4 regions of the Bradyrhizobium sp. SOJA106 genome follow, and region 3 is predicted to be linked to each of the others. Evidence: predicted binding sites of a transcription regulator. Region 3 holds the regulator's gene; each other region holds the start of a gene.
What was found. The regulator PhoB, encoded in region 3, activates phosphate uptake and scavenging genes when phosphate is short. The targets are predictions, from matches to a motif close to TGTCATNNANCTGTCAT.
Positions count from the first base shown of each region.

Region 1: the regulator PhoB is predicted to act here: its motif matches at 2,012-2,028, upstream of AC5V87_RS22120 (glycerophosphodiester phosphodiesterase family protein).
Region 2: the regulator PhoB is predicted to act here: its motif matches at 1,722-1,738, upstream of phnC (phosphonate ABC transporter ATP-binding protein).
Region 4: the regulator PhoB is predicted to act here: its motif matches at 1,495-1,511, upstream of phnF (phosphonate metabolism transcriptional regulator PhnF).

Region 1 covers NZ_CM182549.1:4,781,238-4,785,220, forward strand. The annotation lists gene pdhA (pyruvate dehydrogenase (acetyl-transferring) E1 component subunit alpha) at 1-301, opposite strand, end outside; gene AC5V87_RS22120 (glycerophosphodiester phosphodiesterase family protein) at 559-1,938, opposite strand; gene adh (aldehyde dehydrogenase) at 2,105-3,622, opposite strand; gene AC5V87_RS22130 (helix-turn-helix domain-containing protein) at 3,880-3,983, opposite strand, start outside.
Region 2 covers NZ_CM182549.1:7,868,532-7,872,514, forward strand. The annotation lists gene phnD (phosphonate ABC transporter substrate-binding protein) at 1-749, opposite strand, end outside; gene phnC (phosphonate ABC transporter ATP-binding protein) at 813-1,622, opposite strand; gene AC5V87_RS37195 (LbetaH domain-containing protein) at 1,796-2,455, shown strand; gene AC5V87_RS37200 (alpha-D-ribose 1-methylphosphonate 5-triphosphate diphosphatase) at 2,452-3,645, shown strand; gene AC5V87_RS37205 (DUF1045 domain-containing protein) at 3,664-3,983, shown strand, end outside.
Region 3 covers NZ_CM182549.1:8,024,495-8,028,477, forward strand. The annotation lists gene AC5V87_RS37920 (aspartate aminotransferase family protein) at 1-340, opposite strand, end outside; gene AC5V87_RS37925 (GcrA family cell cycle regulator) at 797-1,309, shown strand; gene phoB (phosphate regulon transcriptional regulator PhoB) at 1,411-2,118, opposite strand; gene phoU (phosphate signaling complex protein PhoU) at 2,141-2,857, opposite strand; gene pstB (phosphate ABC transporter ATP-binding protein PstB) at 2,869-3,687, opposite strand; gene pstA (phosphate ABC transporter permease PstA) at 3,684-3,983, opposite strand, start outside.
Region 4 covers NZ_CM182549.1:7,864,141-7,868,123, forward strand. The annotation lists gene AC5V87_RS37155 (carbon-phosphorus lyase complex subunit) at 1-344, opposite strand, end outside; gene phnH (phosphonate C-P lyase system protein PhnH) at 348-956, opposite strand; gene phnG (phosphonate C-P lyase system protein PhnG) at 961-1,425, opposite strand; gene phnF (phosphonate metabolism transcriptional regulator PhnF) at 1,546-2,274, shown strand; gene phnE (phosphonate ABC transporter, permease protein PhnE) at 2,401-3,195, opposite strand; gene phnE (phosphonate ABC transporter, permease protein PhnE) at 3,243-3,983, opposite strand, start outside.

The DNA of each region.
Region 1 (3,983 bases), 3.2 Mb from region 3:
CGTTGGCGTCCATGCCGGTGGCGAGCATGTGGCCGTGATCACGATAGCCGGTGATGACCTGATCGCCCTCTTTCAGGGCCATCTGCATCCCGACCACCACGGCCTCCTGGCCGATATAGAGATGGCAGAAGCCGCCGATCGCACCCATGCCGTAGAGCTGACCGGCCTTCTCCTCGAACCGCCGGATCAGGAGCATGTCGCGGAGCGCCTTGAGCTCCTGTTCCCTGGTGAATTCCGGGGGCGAACCGCCGTCGGTCTTGTGCTGCGCAGCGCTCGCGGCGGCTTTCTTGGGTGCGGCCATGGGAATTCCGGGTCAGAGAAAACTTCAGCCCTCTCTAACCCAAGTCAAACGCGGTTGGAAAGCACCGCGGCGGCATGGCACGATTTTCATTATGCCGCACTGCAGCGTGGCCGAAACTTTGCAAAACCTTTGGCGCCAATCGGGCAACATTAGCTTCCCGCCAACGAAGCCAGTGCCGGCAGACGCAGCAAGGATATCGGACACCTGCATCTTGCGGGCTGAGACCCTCAGCGCGTGTCCGATTCGTACCGGCGGCCTTACCAGCCGAGCTCGCGCAGATAGGCTGCGCGAGCGGCAACGCCGGTATGCGTGAAGTCGGTGAAAACCCCATCGACGCCGAGACGGAAAAATTTGAGATATTCGAGACCGGGATCGCCGTGATAATCGGCGGCGAGATATTTCTTCTCGTTCCGGAACGTGAAGACGTGCACGAACAGTCCAAGCTTGTGCGCGTCGGCAACGAGGCTGGTCGGCTCCTGCGTCGATGCCTCCGGCGTCGATCCCTTATAGGGCGTGCCGTCGGCGTTGCTGTCCTTCCACGGGGCGATCTTGAGCGGAACGATATAGGCCTTCCACGGCCCGATGCCGTCGGCATAGGTCTTGATCTCTGCGAGGCCCTCTGGGGTCAGCATCGCATCGTAGAGGCGCGCATCACCCGCAACCGTCCAGTCGAACGGACGCGAGCTCGTGATGTTGTTGAGCAGCACCTTGCCGGTCCTGAACTCGATCCCGTTGCCGTCGATGAGCTGAACCTGCCGGGCCTCGAGACCATGGCTGCGCATATATTTCAGGCTGCCGGGCTCGAAGCTCTGGACCAGGATGGGCGCGTCCTTGGTGTTGAGGCCATTGTCCTTGATGATCTTGATCAGGGCATCTTCGAGCGGACGGCTACCGGGCGCGCCGCAGCCATTGGCGATGGCCTGGGCATTGTTCCAGGTCGGATTCTTGGTCTCGGGATAGACCAGGATGGGACGCCCCGTCGCCTTGCTCCTGGCCTTGGCGATGTCGATGACCTCCTGGAAGCTGATGACCGGGAATTTGCCGTTGAAGACTTTGGGCCGCTCGTTGGCCGCATCATAGGTCGTGCCGGCGATCCATTCCTTCAGCTCGGCCAAGGTGAAGTCGGTAATCGACCAGTCATTGGTGTGGTCCTCGCCGTCGACGATCAATGACTTCAGCACCGATTTCGGATCGGCGGGGTCCGTGAGATCGGTCAGGTAGTCGGCGGGCGCCCCTGGGGACGCCGGCGCCTTGACGCGCACGCCGGGGACCGTGCGCTTGCGGGCTGCGACAGTCGCGTTGGTCTTGGCGACCTCGGCCACATTGGTATTGTCGCTGAGCCAGGGATTATGGCGCACGACCAGGACGCAATCCTTGGTCAAATGCAGATCCTCTTCGAGTGCGTCGGTGCCGAGCGCCGCGGCAAGCTCGTACGATGGCTCGGTTTCTTCGGCCACAAGGCCGGGCAGTCCGCGATGGCCGAGGATCAGCGGCGGCCTGCCGTCGAGGGTCGGGACCTGCTTGGCGCCGGCCGGAGCCGGGCTGGTCTGTGCGAAGGCCATCGACAGAGGAAGGAGCGCCGCGCCGACCAGCAACGCTCCAATACCGACCGTTCGACGTGAACGATCATCCTGCATGACACGCCTCCATCTTTGCTCAGCATCGCGTCAAGACGCCACAAGAGCGAGCCTGTCGTCTTGTCCCAAGACTCTGACAGGCGGATGACGGCGGCTGAACAATGATAGACATGCGCAGGCGGCGCCGCTATGACGCCGCCTGTGGCTTGCGATCGGAATTTGCCGATCAGAAGAAGCCGAGCTTTTTCGGGCTGTAGCTGACCAGGAGGTTCTTGGTCTGCTGATAGTGATCGAGCATCATCTTGTGGGTCTCGCGACCGACGCCGGACTGCTTGTAGCCGCCGAACGCCGCATGGGCGGGATAGGCATGGTAGCAATTGGTCCAGACCCGGCCGGCCTGGATCGCCCTTCCGAAGCGGTAGCAGCGGTTGGCGTCGCGGCTCCATACGCCGGCCCCTAGGCCATAGAGCGTGTCGTTGGCGATCGCGAGTGCCTCGTCATCGGTCTTGAAGGTCGTAACCGAGACCACGGGGCCGAAGATCTCCTCCTGGAAGATGCGCATCTTGTTGTTGCCTTCGAACACCGTCGGCTGGACGTAGAAGCCGCCGGCGAGATCGCCCGCGAGCTCGGCGCGTCCGCCGCCCGCGAGCACCCTGGCGCCCTCCTGCTTGCCGATGTCGATATAGGAGAGGATCTTTGCGAGCTGCTCGCTGGAGGCCTGCGCGCCGATCATAGTGTCGGCGGCGCGCGGGTCGCCCTGCTTGATCGCAGCGACGCGCTTGAGCGCCCGCTCCATGAAGCGGTCATAGATGTCGGCATGGACCAGCGCCCGGCTCGGACAGGTGCAGACCTCGCCCTGGTTCAGCGCGAACATGACGAAGCCTTCGATCGCCTTGTCGAAGAAATCATCGTCCTCGGCGGTAACGTCCTTGAAGAAGATGTTCGGCGATTTGCCGCCGAGCTCCAGCGTCACCGGGATCAGGTTCTGGCTGGCATATTGCATGATCAGCCGGCCCGTCGTGGTCTCGCCGGTGAAGGCGATCTTGGCGATGCGCGGGCTCGAGGCCAGCGGCTTGCCGGCCTCGAGGCCAAATCCGTTGACGATGTTGAGCACGCCGGGTGGCAGCAGGTCGCCGATGATCTCAGCCCAGACCATAATCGAGGCCGGCGTCTGCTCGGCGGGCTTGAGCACGACGCAATTGCCGGCGGCCAGCGCTGGCGCGAGCTTCCAGCACGCCATCAGCAGCGGGAAGTTCCAGGGGATGATCTGGCCGACGACGCCGAGCGGCTCGTGGAAATGATAGGCAATGGTGTCATGGTCGATCTCGCCGATCGAGCCCTCCTGCGCGCGGACGACGCCGGCGAAATAGCGGAAGTGGTCGATGGCCAGCGGCAGATCGGCGGCGCGGGTCTCGCGGATCGGCTTGCCATTGTCCCAGGTCTCGGCGATCGCGAGGCGCTCGAGATTCTCCTCCATGCGGTCGGCGATCTTGTTCAGGATCGCGGCGCGCTCGGCGACGCTGGTGCGTGCCCAGGCGGTCTTGGCGGCGTGCGCCGCATCGAGGGCGGCCTCGACGTCCTGCGCGTCGGAGCGCGCGATCTTGCAGACGATCTGACCGTTCACGGGCGAGGCATTGTCGAAATACTTGCCCGAGATGGGCGCCGTGAACTTGCCGCCGATGAAATTGTCGTAGCGTTCGGCGAAGGGGCTTTGGGTGATGCCGAGGAATTCCACCTTGTTCATTGCTCACTCCCGATGTTGCTGTTTGCGCGATCCGCCGTGTGTTCACGACTTGCGCCGACGATCTCGCAGGAGGTGCTTTCTGTCAGCCCTGATAGAAGCGATCGCCGGCCGGGAGTGTCGCAGTTCTGCGACAGTCGCGGGGGAGATGGGACGTTTGCGGCCTCCACATCGTCATTGCGAGCGTAGCGAAGCAATCCAGAGTCCCTCCGCGGAAAAATCCTGGATTGCTTCGCTGCGCTCGCAATGACGACTGAAGCTCAGTGCCTGATATCGAGCCGCTTCAGCTTCCGATGCAGCGTGGCGCGGCTGACGCCGAGGGCCTTTGCGGCGGCCGAGACATTGCCGCCGGCGCGCAAGAGCG
Region 2 (3,983 bases), 160 kb from region 3:
AGGTCCGAGTTGTAGGCATAGGGGCCGTTGATGATCGGCGCCGACTTGTGGATGATGCGGAAATCATCCTTCTTCATCGCCGAGCCGTCGGCGTTCTTCAGCATGCCCTTGGTCAGCATCTGCGCCAGCGTGGAGTCGTCGTCGCTGGTCCACTGATTGGCGGCGACGTCGACCGTGCCCTGCGCCAGCGCCAGCATGGCATTCTCATGGCTGCCGGTGAAGACGACCTTGCTGAAATAGCTGTCGGCGTCTGCGATACCCATCTTGTCGAGCTCGAAACGCGGCACGTTGTTGCCGGAAGTCGAGTTCGGGTCGACGAGGCCGAGATTCCTGCCCTTGAGGTCGTCGACCTTCTTGTAGGGGCTGCTCGCCTTGACGAAGAACACCGAGTAGTAGCCGGTCGAGCCGTCGGCGTTGATGTCGTTGGCGAAGGCGTCGGTCTTGACGCCGGTGAGGCGAGCGCGGGCGAACGAGGCCGAGCCGTAGCTCGCGATATGGATGTTGCCGGCGCGCTGGCCTTCGATCACGGCCGCGTAGTCGTTGGCGATGCGCAGCGTGACCTTCACGCCGAGCTGCTTCGAGAGATATTCCACGAACGGGGTCCAGCGCTCGGTGACGCCGGAGGCGTTCTCCGCCGGAACGACCGCAAAGGTCAGCTCGGGATATTTGGCTTTCCAGTCTTCGGCGGAGGCCGACGAGGCGAAAGCGAGCGCGGCAGCGCCGGCAAGAACTAATCTGCGAGTGATCATGATACCCTCTTGATCGTTGGAATCGGTTGACGCGAAACTGGCAAACTCAACAGGTGGCGCGGCTCAGGCGGCCGCGGCAGTTCCAAGCGCCGGAACGCCCTCGGGCGCAGGGACAGGGGTGCCGCCCATGACGTCGGCGGCTTCGAGATCGTAGAGCTCGCGCGCAACGTGGTCGGTCAGCGCCGACGGCGCGCCATCGAACACCACGCGGCCCGCTGCCATGCCGATCAGGCGATCGCAGTAGGTGCGCGCCAGATCGAGCGAATGCAGGTTGCAGAGCACGGTGATGCCGAAGTGCTTGTTGATGCGCAAAAGCGCATCCATCACGATCTTGGTGTTGCGCGGGTCGAGCGAGGCGATCGGCTCGTCGGCGAGGATGATGTCGGGCTGCTGCACCAGGGCGCGGGCGATGGCGACGCGCTGCTGCTGACCGCCGGAGAGCTGGTCGGCGCGCTGGGCGGCGAGCGAGGCAATGTCGAACTGCTCGAGCGCGGACATCGCCAGCGCCTTGTCCTGCTCGGGCCAGATCTGCGAGAGCGAGCGCCAGGCCGGAATGGTGGCGAGGCGCCCCATCAAGACATTGGTCAGCACATCGAGCCGGCCGACCAGGTTGAACTGCTGGAAGATCATGGCCGAACGCGCCCGCCACTGCCGCAGCTCCTTGCCGCGCAACGCGGAAACGTCCAGACCGTCGAACAGGATGCGGCCCTGCGTCGGCGTGACGAGACGGTTGATGGTCCGCAGCAGGGTCGATTTGCCGGCGCCGGAGCGCCCGATCACGCCGACGAAGCCGCCGGGGGAAATTTGAAACGAAGCGTCGTCCACCGCGGCTTTTGCGCCGAAGCGGCACGTCAGGCCTTCAACCACCAGCATGCAGGGCTCCAGAGTAGCTGGAGCCCACCGCTAACGCCGGCGCTTGACACTTGTGTGACACGCGCAGTGCGGTGCGGCGATCCTACACAGCTCGTCCCCTGTCATCGCTTCGTCATGACATCGTCATCAAGCCGCTCGAAGAGGAGTGCCCGCCCTCGCATTACGGACGTAACATGGCCGGTCAGAAGCTTTCGGTTCAACCGACCATCGATCCGTCCGCAAAGCTGCATGAAACCAGGCTCGGCGCCTATACAGAGGTCGGTGCGCGCACCATCCTGCATGAAGTGGCGATTGGCGATTACTCCTATGTCGTGAACGACGCCCAGATCACCTACACGACGATCGGGAAGTTCTGCTCGATCGCGGCGATGACGCGGATCAATCCGGGCAATCATCCGATGCATCGCGCCGCGCAAGCGCACTTCACCTATCGTTCCAGCGCCTATTTCGAAGGCGAGAGCGACGACATCGAGTTCTTCGACTGGCGGCGCCAGCATCACGTCCATATCGGCCATGACGTCTGGATCGGCCATGGCGCCATCGTGCTGCCAGGGCGCAACATCGGCACCGGCGCGGTGATCGCGGCCGGCGCTATTGTCAGCAAGGACGTGCCGGCCTACACCATCGTCGCCGGCAATCCTGCGCGCATCGTGCGGCGGCGATTCTCGGAAGAAATCGCCGGACGGCTCGCAAAGCTGGCGTGGTGGGATTGGGATCACGACAAATTGCGTGAGGCGCTGCCCAATTTCCGCAAACTCGGGATTGAAGATTTCCTCGCGACATACGAAGCACGGTCGAATTCCACAACCAGCAAACGAAGCGCGGTCGCGTGACAGACATCTTCCTTGAGGGCGGCCGGGCCCTGATCGGCACCGAGCTCGTCGAGACGTCCCTTCTCGTGTCTGGAACTGATATCGCCGAGGTCGATGCCTCGCGCGGCCGGGCGCGGCTTTCGATCGATGCGCGCGATCTCCTGGTGCTGCCCGGCATCGTCGACCTGCATGGCGATGCCTTCGAGCGGCAGATGATGCCGCGCGCCGGCGTCGACTTCCCGATCGACGTCGCGCTCGCCGACAGCGATCGCCAGGCGATCAGCAACGGCATTACCACGGTGTTCCACGCCACCACCTGCTCGTGGGAGCCGGGCCTTCGCAGCGCCGACAATGCCCGCGGCCTGATGGAGGCGATCGAGCGCCAGCGTCCGCAATTCGCCGCCGACACCCGCTTCCACCTCAGGCACGAGACCTACAATCTCGACGCCGAGGCCGAGATGACCCAGTGGCTCGCCGAGGGCCGCATCGACCTGTTCGCCTTCAACGATCACATGGACGGCGTCGTTGCCGACATCTCCAATCCGCGCAAGCGCAACCGCATGGTCGAGCGGACTGGCCTGTCGAGCGAGGCGTTCGACCGTCTGGTCGGACACGTGATGTCACGCAAGGCTGAGGTGCCGGCTTCCGTCTCGCGGCTGGCCGCCGCGGCCCGTGCCGCCGAAGTGCGGATGCTCTCGCATGACGACGCAACGCCGGCGATGCGCCAGGAGTTTCGCGAGCTGGGCGCTGACATCGCGGAGTTTCCGATCAACGAGGAGACCGCGCGCGCCGCGGCAAGCCACGGCGATGCCATCGTCTACGGCGCGCCGAACGTCGTGCGCGGCGGCAGCCACACCGGCTGGACCAAGGCGTCCGACATGATCGCCAAGGGGCTCTGCTCGGTGCTGGCGTCGGACTATTACTATCCCGCGCAGCTGCTCGCTGCGTTCCGTCTCGCCGCCGATGGCGTGTTGCCGTTGACCGAGGCCTGGAGCCTCGTTTCGGCGGGACCTGCGCGTGCAACCGGCCTCACCGATCGCGGCGTGCTTGCAGAAGGCCGCCGCGCCGACATCATCCTCGTCGACGACACCGTGCCGCTGCGGCCGCGGCTGATCGCGGTGATCTCTGGCGGCAAGCTCGTGCATCTCACCGATGCGACACGGCTGCTCGCAGCGGCGGCGACGCCGCGCGGGGCTGTCGTTGCGGCATAAACCGGTTATGTTCGGGCAATGACAGGTTTCCCTCGCTACGCGATCTATTTTGCTGCAGGCAGAGACAACGCACTGTCCCGCTTCGGGGCCGAGCTGCTCGGCTACGATGCCTATGCCGGCGACGAGCTGCCGTTTCCGGCGGATGCATTGCGCATCGCGCCGGACTGGCGCGACATCACCAGCGATCCCCGCAAATACGGCTTTCATGCCACGCTGAAGGCGCCGATGGCGCTCTCGCCCGGCAAGACTGAAGCCGATCTCATGGCTGCCTGTGTGGCCTTCGCCGGTAAGCCGCGGCCGATCCCGGCGATCCGCCCGATCGTCGATTCCATCAGCGG
Region 3 (3,983 bases):
GATGGCGGACCAGCTTGATCACGCCCTCCAGCGCCTCGGCGCCGGAATTGCAGAAGAACACGAAATCCGCAAAGCTCTCGCTGCATAGGCGCGCGGCGAGCTTCTCGCCATCGGGGCTCTGGAACAGGTTCGACATGTGCCAGAGCTTCGTCGCCTGCTCCTGCAGCGCCTTGACCAGCGCGGGATGAGCATGGCCGAGCGCATTCACCGCGACGCCCGATGTGAAGTCGAGATAGCGCTCGCCGTTGGTCGCGATCAGCCAGCAGCCTTCGCCGCGCTCGAAACCGAGGTCGGCCCTGGCGAAAACGGGGAGCAAATGCGGCGCGGCGCTGTTGGTCATGACGATCACTTGGATGTTGCGGACGGCCTGAGTGCGTTGCGCAACGCACCATTGACCGGCCCGGAAAACGAAACGTGCCGCCTTTTAAGGGCGGCACGCACGACTATCTTATGCTTGGTGAGACGGGTGTCAATGCCGCCCGAAAAGCCCCAGGAAACGCTGAATCCGTAGTCTTGCGGTGCCGATTTTGCGGGATTTTTCACCACGGAACATGTGGAAGCGAGTCGGCGGACTCTTGCGCGCGAGTCACGCCATATTGTAGCGTTTGGACTGTCAGATACGACATCTCGTGCAGCAGTTCTGATCCCAAGAGTCCTCATGTACCGGCGTAAACGTTCGGGCGCACCTTGTGTGCCCGGCGAGCCTTAAGGGATTCTGGCGGCACGGGTTTTTCAAGGCTTAGGCATTCGCTGTGAGGCCCCAGGATGGCTGGCCGGCAGCGAGGGAAAGGGTGCAATGACGGTTTTGACCTGGTCCGATGATCGCGTCGAGCAGCTGAAGAAGCTCTGGGAGGCCGGACTTTCGGCCAGCCAGATCGCGGCCGAGCTCGGCAATGTGACCCGCAATGCCGTGATCGGCAAAGTGCACAGGCTCGGCCTGTCCGGCCGCGCCAAGAGCCCCTCGTCGGCCGCGCCCCGGCCGCGCAAGGCGCGTCCCGCGCAGCACATGATGCGCGTGAGCCGCCCGATCTCGCGCGGCAACACCGCGCTGGCGCAGGCCTTCGAGGTCGAGGTGGAGGCCGAGCCGGTCACCTACGACAACGTGGTGCCGATGAGCCAGCGGCTGTCGCTCCTGGAGCTGAACGAGGCGACCTGCCACTGGCCGGTCGGCGATCCATCGAGCCCGGATTTCTTCTTCTGCGGCGGCAAGGCGCTCTCCGGCCTGCCCTATTGCGCGCAGCACTCGCGCGTCGCTTACCAGCCGGCGGCGGATCGCCGCCGCGCGCCCGCGAAGCCGGGCACGCGCTGAGCACTGCTTCAACGACATCGTCCCGGCACGCGGCCGGGACGATCCGAAGCAAAAAAGCGCGCCGCTCGGCACGCTTTTACTTTGCTCGCTTGCAGCCGTTCTTACGTCTGCTCCGCTTTCGCGAAGCGATCGTCCAGCGCGTAGCCGGCGCCGCGGACGGTGCGGATCGGGTCCTGCTCGCGGCCGAGATTGAGCAGCTTGCGCAGACGGCCGATATGCACGTCGACGGTGCGTTCGTCGATGTAGATGTCGCGGCCCCAGACGCTGTCGAGCAGCTGCTCGCGCGAGAACACGCGGCCGGGATGCTCCAGGAAGAACTCCAGCAGGCGATATTCGGTCGGACCGAGATCGATCGGCCGGCCCGAGCGCGCGACGCGACGCTTGTCGCGGTCGAGCTCGATGTCGCCATAGGCGAGCACGGTTGCGAGCCGCTCCGGGCTTGCGCGCCGCAAGAGGCCCTTCACGCGCGCCAGCAGCTCCGGCACGGAGAACGGCTTGACGATGTAATCGTCGGCGCCGGTCGCAAGACCCCGCACCCGCTCGCTCTCCTCGCCGCGCGCGGTCAGCATGATGATCGGAAGCTGCTTGGTCTCCGGGCGGGTGCGCAGCCGTCGGCACAGCTCGATGCCGGAGAGGCCCGGCAGCATCCAGTCGAGCACGATCAGGTCGGGGATGTGCTCCTTGAGACGGGTGTCGGCGTCGTCACCGCGCATCACCGTCTCGACGTCATAGCCATCGCCTTCGAGGTTGTAGCGAAGCAGCTCGGTGAGAGCTTCCTCGTCTTCAACCACCATAATGCGCGCGCCCATGGTGTCGTCGCTCCTTGACTCTTCAGCTATTCGGGATCGTCGTGGCAAAGGTCGTCATGTCACCCTTCGGCCGCTTGTCGGTGATCGCCTGGCCCTCGATCATGTAGAACACGGTCTCGGCGATGTTGGTGGCATGGTCACCGATGCGCTCGATGTTCTTGGCGCAGAACATCAGGTGAATGCAGAACGAGATGTTGCGCGGATCCTCCATCATATAGGTGAGAAGCTCGCGGAACAGAGAGGTGCAGATGGCGTCGACTTCCTCGTCGCCCTTCCACACCGCCATCGCCGCCGGCAGGTCGTGCGCGGCATAGGCGTCCAGCACCGACTTGACCTGCTGCTGCACGAGGTCGGTCATGTGCTCGAGGCCGCGGAACAGCTTCAGCGGATGAAAGTCCGTCTCCAGCGCCGCGACGCGCTTGCCCATGTTCTTGGCGAGATCGCCGATGCGCTCGAGATCGGTGGCGACGCGCATGGCGCCGACGATCTCGCGCAGGTCCACCGCCATCGGCTGGCGGCGGGCGATGGTGAGCACGGCGCGCTCCTCGATCTTCTTCTGGAGCGCGTCGATCTCGGCGTCGGTCGCGACCACGCGCTGGCCGAGCACGACGTCGCGACGGATCAGCGCGTCGACGGAATCGACGATCATGCGCTCGGCGAGGCCGCCCATCTCGGCGACCAGGCGGGTGAGCTCCTGGAGGTCGGTGTCGAAGGCCTTTGCGGTATGTTCAGAACCCATATCCCGTCTCCTCAGCCGAACCGGCCGGTGATGTAATCCTGCGTGCGCCGATCGCTCGGCGAAGTGAATATCTTGCTGGTATCGTCGAACTCGATCAACTCGCCGAGATACATGAAGGCGGTCTTGTCGGAGACGCGGGCCGCCTGCTGCATGTTGTGGGTGACGATCGCGATCGTGTAGTTCTCGGACAGCTCCTGGATCAGCTCTTCGACCTTGGCGGTCGAGATCGGGTCGAGCGCCGAGCAGGGCTCGTCGAACAGGATCACCTCGGGCCGCACCGCGACGGTGCGGGCGATGCAGAGGCGCTGCTGCTGGCCGCCGGAGAGCGAGAGGCCGGACGCATTGAGCTTGTCCTTGACCTCGTTCCACAGCGCGCCGCCGCGCAGCGCCTTCTCGACGCGGTCGTCCATCTCGGACTTCGAGATCTTCTCATAGAGACGGATGCCAAACGCGATGTTCTCGTAGATCGTCATCGGGAACGGCGTCGGCTTCTGGAACACCATGCCGACGCGGGCGCGCAGCAGGTTGAGGTCCAGCTTGGGGTCGAGGATGTTGGTCTGGTCGAGCATCAGCTGGCCGGTGGCGCGCTGGCCCGGGTAGAGGTCGTACATCCGGTTGAAGATGCGCAGTAGGGTCGACTTGCCGCAGCCCGACGGGCCGATGAACGCCGTGACGCGATTGGTGCCGAGCGTCAGGTTGATGTTCTTCAGCGCGTGGTGCTCGCCGTAATAGAAGTTGAGGTTGCGCACCGTCACCTTGGCCGGGGCCTCGGGCAGCGGCTGCGAGCCGTGCTGAACGGGCGTACTGACGGTAACTGACATATCGCTCATTTTGCGGTCCTCTCGGCGCTCAGGATGCGCGCGCCAATGTTCAGGGCAAGCACGGTCAACGTGATCAGCAGGGCGCCGCTCCAGGCGAGCTGCTTCCAGTAGGCATAGGGGCTCTGCACGAAGTTGTTGATGGTCACCGGCAGGTTGGCCATCGTCTTGTTCAGGCTCAGGCTGAAGAACTGGTTCGACAGCGCGGTGAAGAGCAGCGGCGCGGTCTCGCCGGCGACGCGGGCGGTGGCCAGCATCACGCCGGTGATGAGGCCCGAGCGCGCCGCGCGATAGGCGATGCGCTTGAT
Region 4 (3,983 bases), 160 kb from region 3:
CCGCCGGGGATATCCTTGAAGGTCGAGGACACCCGCCGCTGCACGCGCATCGCGCCGGTGTCGACCGGCTCGCTGACACCGAAGCGCGGCAGGGTGGCGCGGAAGGCGCGAACCAGGAAGATCGCCTCGATCAAATCGCCGCGCGCCTGCTTGATCGCGAGCGCCGCGAGTTCGCGGTCATAGAGCGAGCCCTCGCTCATGACGCGGTCGACGGCAAGGCCGAGCTGCTCCGAGATCTGGTCGAGAGTGACCTCCGGAACGCTTTGATCGCCGCGCCTGGCATTGGCGAGCAGGCGATGGGCGTTCTCGATGGCGCGTTCGCCGCCTTTGACTGCGACATACATGCTTCAGCTTCCCTTGTTCGCGACGCGCGTCGTGCGCGGGATCGCAACCACGGCATCATCGGCGACCAGCACCACGTCGATGCCGCGCGGAAACAGCGTCTCGTTGAACTTCAGACGGTCGAATAAATCGGTCGGCTTGATCGAGGCCTGGAGCGTCGCGACGCCGTCGATACCGGGGCCGCGCAGCTCGAAGGCGCGGCCGGAATCGAGGCTCTCGACCTGGATGATCACCGTGGTCGAACGATCCGGATATTCATTGGTGCCGAGCGCGAAGCGCTCCAGCGCCGGCAGCAGGACGCCATCGCCGATCAGCGCGAAGCTCGCAATCGAGTTATCCTGGATCACCGGCGCACCGGTGTGGAACTTCAGCCACTTCGTCACGTCGGAGCTTTCCGCCAACCGCGCATCGAGCCAGAGCGGCGTGTCGTGATCGAACAGCGTGAGCGCGATCGCGGCCGTGCCGCGCATCATCATGCCCGGCGCGCCCGCCATCGGCACGATGCGCTGGACCGAGCCCGGCCGCGCCATCGCATCCATCACCGAGCGAAAGGTCGATTGGGCCGACAACACCTTGTCGGCGAACCCCGGCGGCAATTCCGCAATCGTGGTCATGGTCTCACCCCTCACCGCGCACCATGGTGTAGAAATCAACCTTCGTCGCGGCGGTCTCTTCCGCCACCTGCCTGCGCTCGACCATAAGCTGCTCGCGCAACGGCGCGATTACGTCGCGCTCGACGGCGGCGGCGAAATCGCGCGACTGCATCAGCGCATCGCACAACGCGATCAGCCGCGCCTTGCCGCCGTCGCGTCCGAGCGTGTAGCCGAAGCCGACCTCGCCGCTCGCAAGCCGCACCGCGGCACGCGACACCGTGGCTTCGCCGAGATTGAACGGCGCGCCGTCGCCGCCGACGCGCCCGCGCAGCATCACGAGGCCGTTCTCCGGCGCGCGCAGATCCCGATGATCGGGCAACGCGATAGCGCGGAGGCGGGCGGCGATCTCGCCCGCCTCCGCATGCGCCAGCACGGCCATCGCGGCCTGGCGCTGGGCTTGCTGGTTGTTGTGCTGGGTCACCTGATCCACCGAACTTTTCGACACAACTTGCCGAATCTAAGTTGTCTATGATAATAGACAACTTGATACGGAAGCGCCATGACTGTTTCGTGACAAACGTGTGATTTCTGGAGTAGGCTTTCCGGCGACATGAGTATGCAGGACACCGCCTCCTCAGGCGTCGCGCTGTGGCGCCTCGTCGCCGACGGCATCGAACGCGGCATTGCCGACGGCCGCTTTGCGGCCGGCGACAAATTGCCGGGCGAGATGGAGATCGCCGAAACCTATCGCGTGAACCGCCACACCGTGCGGCGCGCGCTCGCGGCGCTCGCCGAGCGCGGCCTCGTGCGCGCCGAACGCGGCAGCGGCACCTATGTCGAGGCGCAGAAGCTCGCTTATCCCTTGCGCTCGCGCACGCGCTTCTCCGAGATCGTCGGCGCCGAGGGCCGCGAACCGCATGGGCGGCTGATCGAGGCGACAGATGACGTGGCGACGCGCGAGCTGGCGCGGGAACTCGGCCTCAAGGCCGGCGCGCCCCTGGTGAGGATCGAGGCGATCCGGCTTGCCGACCGCACGCCGATCTGCGTCTCCACCACCTGGCTGTCAGCGGAACTGTTCCCCGGCGCCGGCGAGGTGTTCGCCGAGACGCGCTCGATGACGAAGCTGCTCGAGCATTTCGGCGTGCGCGACTATCGCCGCGGCGCGACGCGCATCACCGCGGGTATCGTCGATGCCACCGACGCCGCGCGGCTCGACCTGCCGCTGGGCCGGCCGATCCTGGTGGTGGATGCCACCGACCATGATCTCGGCGGCAAGCCGCTGGTGACCAAGCACTCGCGGTTTGCGGCCGAGCGGGTGGAGTTTCTGGTGGAGTCGTAGCGACTGTCTCCGCAAAACCGGAGCCGTAGGGTGGGCAAAGGCGCGACAGCGCCGTGCCCACCATCTTTGCAAGATTCGCGAGAAGTGGTGGGCACGCTTCGCTTTGCCCACCTACGGCACCTGTGCTTAGGCGACCGCCCTACGCCCGATAATGGCAAACCGAAGCTTGCCCGAGATGAAATCGATCGCGGAGACGGCGACGAGGATCATCAGGATCAGGAACGACACCTTCTGCCATTCCAACACGCGGATCTGCTCGGCGAGCTGGAGGCCGATGCCGCCGGCGCCGACGATGCCGATGATGGTGGCCGAGCGGGTGTTGGATTCGATGAAGTAGAGCACCTGCCCTGCGATCACAGGCAGCACCTGCGGCAACAGACCAAAACGGATCTCGTGCAGCGCGCTGCCGCCGGAGGCACGGATGCCTTCGACCTGCTTCTGGTCGGCGCCTTCGATCGCCTCCGAAAACAGTTTTCCGAACGCGCCGAAATCCGACACGGCGATGGCGAGCACGCCGGCGAACGGGCCGAGTCCGACCACGTTGATCCATACCAGCGCCCAGATCAGCGTATCGACGCCGCGGATCGAATCGAGGAAGCGGCGTACGGGAAAGCGCAGGATCCGCGAGGGGATGACGTTGCGCGCGGCGAACAGGCTGACCGGCAGCGCGAACAATGCGGCGAGCGTGGTGCCGAGCAGCGCGATCGAGAGCGTCTCGCCGAGCGCCTTCAGGTAGGCCGGCAGCGAGGAGCCGGGATCCGGCGGGATCATCATCAGGCTGATCCAGCCGAGCTGGCTGAGGCCGGCGAAGAACCGCGAGGGCGAGAAATCGAGATCGACGAGGCCGTAGATGAGGATCGCGAACGCCGCAACGATCATCGCCGGCATCGCGAGCCGCGTCGATGCCGGCCGGTCGAACATTTCGGGGTAGCGCGCTCGCATCTCGCGCGTATCGACCTCCTGCGGCGTCACGTCCGCGCCTCCTTGCCGAACAGGCGGCCGCGCAGCCAGCCGGTGGTGATGTCGATGATGAAGACGGTGATGATGATGAACAGGAGGATCGCGCTGACGTCGGAGTAGTAGAACTTGCGGATGGCGACCACGAGCTCCTGCCCGATGCCGCCGGCACCGACGAACCCCATCACCGAGGCCTCGCGGACATTGATCTCGAAACGCAGCAGCGCGTAGCTGGCATAGCCGGCCGTGACCTGCGGCAGGATGGCAAAGCGCATGCAGGCGAGCCAGCCCGCGCCGGTCGAGCGGATGCCTTCGACCGGCTTCATGTCGGCATTCTCAACGATCTCGGAAAACAGCTTGCCGAGCGCGCCGGTGGAGTGGATCGCAATCGCGAGCACGCCGGCCATCGGCCCGAGCCCGAAGGCGATCACGAAAACTAGCGCGAACACGATGCCGGGCACAGTGCGCGCGAATTCGAGCAGACGGCGGACCACGAAGCGCAGCCAAGACGACGGCGAGGTGTTTTCGGCAGCGAAGAAGTTCAGGGCAAAGGCGAAAGTCGCGCCGGTCAGCGTGCCGACATAGGAGATCAGCAGGGTCTCGCCCAGCATCTTCAGCCATTTACGCCAGCCCCAGAGCCACTCGCCGAAATCGGTCCAGACCCGCTGGCCGTTGTCGAGCGTGAGGATGCGGTCGAAATAGCTGACGAAGTTGCCGAAATAGGTGAACAGCGTGCGCAGATTCACCTCGGC